DNA from 2 places in the Bacillus sp. PK6-16 genome. Region 1 is predicted to be linked to the other one. Evidence: a T-box and tRNA genes for the amino acid it is inferred to sense, from the RefSeq annotation. Region 1 holds a T-box; the other holds one or more tRNA genes.
The links. The T-box of region 1 lies ahead of argS (arginine--tRNA ligase). A T-box ahead of a tRNA ligase gene usually reads a tRNA of that ligase, here a tRNA-Arg.
Positions count from the first base shown of each region.

Region 2: it has a tRNA-Arg gene. The T-box ahead of argS (arginine--tRNA ligase) is inferred to sense a tRNA for this amino acid. The anticodon was not compared.

Region 1 covers NZ_CP096511.1:3,209,754-3,213,174, forward strand. The annotation lists gene M1D66_RS16345 (DUF2085 domain-containing protein) at 1-326, opposite strand, end outside; gene argS (arginine--tRNA ligase) at 439-2,127, opposite strand; T-box leader at 2,173-2,387, opposite strand; gene M1D66_RS16355 (class I SAM-dependent methyltransferase) at 2,428-3,204, opposite strand; gene M1D66_RS16360 (BrxA/BrxB family bacilliredoxin) at 3,254-3,421, opposite strand, start outside.
Region 2 covers NZ_CP096511.1:976,755-980,175, reverse strand. The annotation lists gene M1D66_RS05065 (PH domain-containing protein) at 78-692, shown strand; gene M1D66_RS05060 (hypothetical protein) at 777-977, opposite strand; partial or broken gene M1D66_RS05055 (DUF6572 domain-containing protein) at 1,130-1,222, shown strand; tRNA gene M1D66_RS05050 (tRNA-Arg) at 1,402-1,475, opposite strand; tRNA gene M1D66_RS05045 (tRNA-Gly) at 1,477-1,550, opposite strand; gene M1D66_RS05040 (metallophosphoesterase) at 1,659-2,162, opposite strand; gene M1D66_RS05035 (XTP/dITP diphosphatase) at 2,176-2,784, opposite strand; gene rph (ribonuclease PH) at 2,796-3,421, opposite strand, start outside.

The DNA.
Region 1 (3,421 bases):
GATAATATCCATATAACACTAGAGGAAATGAATAATCCCATACCATTACCGCTTAATACACCAGTAGTTATTCTTAGCAAATTTGAGCTACTTCTCCATTTCCACTTTTGGGTGAACCCATCGATAAGTAACGGAATTTGAGCGAAAAATGATAGTATGATTGCCAAAAGAAATGAAGGTGTCATATAAAAATAAATTGGAAACATTAAAATACCAATAAGCATGCCTGTACAACGCGCACATAAAGGTATGTACTTTTGTAGTTTAAAAAAACTCCTATCTAATCTTCTATGACAAGGAATTTGTAAAATAAAAGTTCGAATCAATATGAATCACCCTCTCTAAAAAGATTTTAATTGATTTTGCAAAAAAAATATATATCCAATAAAAAAACAAACCAGGTTTATACTAGACCCAGTTTGTCAGTTTACTACTATGTTACATCTCCTCAGGTGCCCCCACCCCAAGTAAACGTAATCCTTCTTTTAATACAACCGTCACAGCATAAACCAATGCGAGTCTGCTGTCTTTTTCTTTGCTCTCTTCTAATATACGAACATTACCGTAATATTTATTGAATGATTGTGCTACATCTAATATATATTTCGAAATAATCGATGGCTCATTTTTATTGAAAGCCGCTTCAATTACTTGAGGGAATTTATTAAGTAATTTTACGACACTCCAGCTATGATCGTCTTTTAAAGCAAATGTACATGTTTCAAATTCTACACTTTCTTTTCTTAAAATAGAACAAGCACGTGCATGTGTGTACTGTACGTAAGGTCCTGTTTCTCCTTCAAATTTCAGCATATTTTCTAATGAGAATTCGATATTATGCATACGCTCATTTTTTAAATCGTGGAAGATGACTGCACCAACACCGACTTGCTTTGCTACTTCTTCTTTCTGTTTTAAGTTTGGATTTTTCTCTTCAATATTTTGTTTTGCAAGTTCGATTGCTTCTTCGAGTACTTCTTCAAGTAAAATAACTCTTCCTTTACGTGTCGACATTTTCTTACCATCTTTTAAAATGAAGCCAAACGGTACGTGTTCCATACCATCAACCCAAGTATAGCCAAGTTTTTTTAATACGGTGAAAAATTGATTGAAATGTAAGCTTTGTTCTGGACCAACAACATATAGCGCTTTATCAAACCCATAAGTGTTTTGACGATATAAAGCTGCCGTTAAGTCACGCGTTGCATAAATCGTCGCACCATCTGATTTTCTAATTAAACAAGGCGGCATTCCTTCTTCTTCTAAATTAACGACTAATGCACCTTCTGATTGTTCAAGCAACTCATGTTCTTCTAAAATCCCAATAAAATCTTCCATTAAATTATTATAAAATGCTTCTCCCTGAAAATTAGTAAATTCTACGCCGAGAAGTTCATAAATGCGAGAAAATTCTTTAAGGGACTCATGACGAAACCAATTCCAAAGTTCTACCGCTTCTTCATCACCTTCTTCTAGTTTCTTAAACCAAGCACGTCCTTCTTCTTCTAGTTCTTCGTCGTCTTTTACCTCTTCATGGAATTGGACATATAACTTAAATAGCTCACGTATTGGATCTTCTTTAACTACTGCTTCATTTCCCCATTTTTTATAAGCCGTAATTAACTTTCCAAACTGTGTTCCCCAATCTCCTATATAATTAATCCCTACAACTTCATAGCCACATTTTTCAGCGATATGTTTCAGCGAATTTCCTATCATTGTAGAACGTAAATGCCCCATCGAAAAAGGTTTCGCGATATTAGGAGAGGAATAATCAATTACTACTGTTTTTTCACAGCCAAAGTGGTTTTGACCGAACTCTTCTTTCTCCGCTAAAACTGTTTTTAATACTGCATCACTTACAGTTTCACGATTGAAAAATACATTTACATAAGGACCAACGGCTTCTACTTTCGTAAAAAACGGATCATTGAATTTCTCAGCAACTTCCTTTGCGATAAGAGCTGGTGCTTTTTTATATTGCTTCGCTAATGAAAAGCATGGGAACGCTGCATCTCCAAATTCATCTTGTTTCGGTGTTTCAATTAAATCTAAAATTTGTTTTTGCGTTAATTCATTCGTGAAAATATTAGATAAACTTTCCGCAAACTGCATTTTATAATCCATGATACAACCTCCTTATTTTTTAAAACACAAAAAACTCGTCTCTAAAAAAGAGACGAGTTTTAACCCGTGGTACCACCCTTGTTGTTCGTTACGAACCACTTTCCCGTTTATAACGAGGACAGGGGGCCTCGGCTTTCTCTACTATTCGTTCAAGAAGCATCTCCGAAGTGCGCTTCATCTTTTTCTTCCGTACTAGGCTCACACCATCCCTAGCTCGCTTTCCTTCTAAAAAAGACTACTCTCTTCATCACAGACAGTATATTTAATTAATTATTGCTTATTATACATCTTTTCAAACAATTAGCAAGGGTCAATTACACCAAAGTGAAACTTAGCACTTTTTCTTTTGTATACATAAAAATTGTGTTTTTCAAATCTAGAACTACGAAAATGATCTTTTAAAACGACACGTTTTCTCGCCACTCGTTTTGCCTCCGCAATTGTTTCGTCAGTAATATCATGATACAAAGCGAAGTGTTTTAATCCTTTAATTCCATCGGATTCTATGACAGTTTCTTCAAACATCGGATCAAGGTAAACGACATCGTAACTATTGTCTTCACATTGCGCTAAAAATGAAAAATGCTCCGTTTGCTTTACTTGGATTCTTTGCATTGCTTCATCAATTTCAGAAACAGATGAAGACCATGTTTTCAAACCATTTTCCATAATATAAGCCATATACTCATTGCCTTCAAGTCCTGTTACTTTTCCGCTTTCCCCAACAACATAACTAGCTACAATACTATCTGATGCCATCCCGAGCGTACAATCTAACACTGTCATTCCGCTCTCTAATTTAGCAGCTTGTACAAACGGATCGTGTTCTCCACGCATTAACCTTTTCACACGAAACATCGCTGAGTTTGGATGAAAGAAAAACGATTCTTCCGTACCTTTTGGATAAATAGCTAATCGGTTCTTCCCTACGACAAGCACATCTTGTTCATACTGCTCATGTAGCTTATGTACTGGTATGTCATTACGTTTAACGAAAGAAGCATTTAATTCTGCCGCTACCTCGTTTGCATAATCTGTCATTTCTTTGTTCGTTCTTCCTGCTGTTGTTACGATCATTGTTTCACCTCTATATAAAGAAAAGAGGGAGATTTACTCTCCCCCTTCTTTAGCAATTCTTTTCGAAAGCTTGTTCTAAGTTCGTAATAATTTCGTCCATAGTTGCACCTTCAATTTCATGACGGTGAATGAAGTGAACAACTTCTTTTCCTTTTAATAATGCCATAGATGGTGAAGATGGAGGAATTTCTCCGAAGTATTCACGCATTTTTGCAGT
Region 2 (3,421 bases), 2.2 Mb from region 1:
ACAAGAAAACAAAGGATGAAAATCATGTTAATATATTTTTGTACAATTAAGAATTTAATTTACAAGGGGGATTATATATGTTTAAAAAAATGGCCGCAGATGTATTAGGACTAAGCGATGTAGGTTCTGTTATTACACCTAAAGACTATGATAAGGTCGATGCCGATGATTATGTAATGCATGAAGATGGGGAGAAAATTTACTTTCTAATTAAATCGAAATCAGATGAATATTGCTTCACAAACAAAGGGTTAATTCACTTAGACGGTACAAGCGCAACAAGTAAAAAACGTACACTACGCCGCTTTAGTTATAGTAAATATCAAATTAAAAACGTAGCACTTGAAACTGCAGGAACGATTGATTTAGATGTAGAAATTAAGCTTCAAATGGGCGATGAACATTACTCAATTGATGTTCATAAAAAACATATTGAAGAATTAAAAGATTTATATAAGGCTTTACTTAAAATCGAAGAAATTTCATACGACAACGATATTACATTACAATATGCACATAAAAGTTTAGATATGGCATCTAATGCCTTTAGCCGCATTTCAAACGCACAAGTAAATTTAGCAGAGCAATTTAAAGAGATGAACGAGATCGCCTTTAACTGGCTTGTTGATACGAAGAAACAATATAATGTGAAAGATTATGGTTTTGTATTTGAGAAGTTTATTAATAACTAAACAGAAAACCTTGTTATCAAAAGATAACAAGGTTTTTGTAGCGTACCAGGAGAAATTCGAGCTCCCGCTCCGCCCATTTCCGTACTATTTTATATATTTTGATCGCAGTCTTAATATATCTTCTCCTTCGCGAATGCCTGCCGATCCCTTCCTCACATTTTTTACGACAGTCCAATTCGGGTTAGTTTCATCACCGATGTTCTGTACTGTAAAATTGCCATCACCATATTTCCGGTGGCCTTCTGCCAATTTCTCCGTTAAATCATTCTCATTTGATCTCGCCATCTTTGCGCCATCTCCCTTTTTTATACGACCTTCTTAAACCATCTAACCAATCACAGGTCCAGTCAATTGGAGATTCTCATTTTCCGCTTCTATTAATTGTAACACACTGCCGGGGATAAGTTCCGATTACTGCTGCTCAACCGTACTAGAATGGTAAAGAATTTTATAATATTGCAAGTAAACAATTAAGAGAATCTGGATATGGATTTGAGTTCCATCATAAACCTATTAATTCTTTAAATTAAATAAGATGAATAGGGCGCATAAATGGCGCTCTTTTTATTTAAGAAAAAAGTACATATGCAACTGCTTAATATCAAAGGAAAACTCGCAGATATTAAGCATGAACTACACTTATAACCCAAACATCAAATTTTAGACAAACAAAAAACCTTGTTATCTTTTGATAACAAGGTTTTTTTAGCGTCCCAGGAGAGATTCGAACTCCCGACCGTACGCTTAGAAGGCGTATGCTCTATCCGGCTGAGCTACTGGGACATGGAGCGGGTGAAGAGAATCGAACTCTCGACCAGAGCTTGGAAGGCTCTTGTTTTACCACTAAACTACACCCGCATATGTTATTTTCTTTTCTTCGTTAGCGCCGTTGCCCTATCGACAATATTTATTATATGTATAACCACACATAAAGTCAACACCTTTTTTAAAAGAGGATAAATTTTCTTATCCTCTTTTAAAAACTGCCTGTTCAACTAGTTGTCCGTCTAACGTTTCAAAACGAACTTCCATTTGATTTTCATCCATTTCTAATAAAGCAAATGTCTTTTCTACACGCTGACGTGGTAATAAAATACTGCCTGGATTAATAAATAAAACGCCCTCGATTAATTCCGCACCTAATACGTGAGAATGCCCGAAGCATGCAACTTGCGCTCCCACTTCTTCAGCATGGTACGCTAGCGTTTGTAATGTCATTTTCACATTATGGCGATGTCCATGCACAACTAAGAAGCGAATTCCATCTACATCAGTTACAATTTCATCTTGAAAGTTAGCATAATCACAGTTTCCTTTTACAACATGGAAACCTTGCAGTTCTTCATGAGCAGATGTTAGCTCTGAATCACCGCAATGAATCATGATATCTACTTTCCCTTCACACTTCTCTTTCAACTGCTGTAATTCCTTCACAGAGCTATGACTATCGCTTACGATTAAAGCTTTCATCATTCTCTCTCCCTTATTCTCCTAAAAACCATTCCGGGATTTTTTCTTCTAACTTACGAAGAGCACGTCCGCGGTGACTAATAGCATTTTTTTCATCTGAACTTAATTCCGCCATTGCTTTTTTGTACTCTTCCACATAAAAGATCGGATCGTATCCAAAGCCATTTTCTCCGCGGCGTTGTTCTAAAATAAATCCTTCACATGTCCCGTTTACAATGACAGGCTTTTTATCACCTTCAGGGAAAGCTACTGCTAATGCACAGTAGAAGCGAGCTTTACGCTTATCAAACGGTATTTCATTTAATTCTTGTAAAACTTTATCAATATTCGCTTGATCATCTTTTGGCTCTCCAGCAAAACGAGCTGAATACACGCCTGGTTTCCCGTTTAACGCATCTACAATAAGACCTGAATCATCCGCAATTACAATTGCATTCAACTGTCTACTCAAACTATCCGCTTTTAAGATCGCATTTTCTTCAAATGTTTCACCAGTTTCTTCGACTTCTTCAATATGAGGAAAATCGTGTAATGATTTCACTTCTAAATCAAATCGCTCAAATAACTCAGCAAATTCACGTACTTTCCCCATATTTTTTGTCGCTACAACAACTTGTTTCATACTTTCCACCTCTACTCTATATGAGATACGATGTCACCTAACGCTTCTTTTTGCATATCAATCAGTTGGAAAATGCCTTGTTCTGCTGCATCAAGTAATTCATTTAACTGCGCTCTACTAAACGTCGCTTCTTCTCCAGTTCCTTGCACTTCAACGAACTGACCTTTTCCAGTCATAATTACATTCATATCAACGTCTGCTTTAGAATCTTCTGCATAGTTTAAATCTAAAACAACACCTTGCTCTTCAACAATTCCTACTGATGTTGCTGCTAAATAATCTTTTACTGGAATTTTAGATACTTTTTCTGCTTGTAATAATTTCTCGAAAGCTAATACCATCGCTACATATGCACCTGTAATAGAAGCTGTTCTCGTTCCACCATCTGCTTGGATGACATCACAGTCAATCCAAACTGTTCTCTCGCCAAGCGCTTCTAAATCAACTACCGCACGTAATGCTCGTCCTATTAAGCGCTGGATTTCCATTGTACGTCCTGTTACTTTCCCTTTGCTTGACTCCCTAATTGTACGTTGTTCTGTCGCACGTGGAATCATCGCATATTCAGCTGTTACCCAGCCCTTTCCTTCTCCACGCATAAATGGCGGGACACGCTCTTCAATTGTCGCTGAGCAAA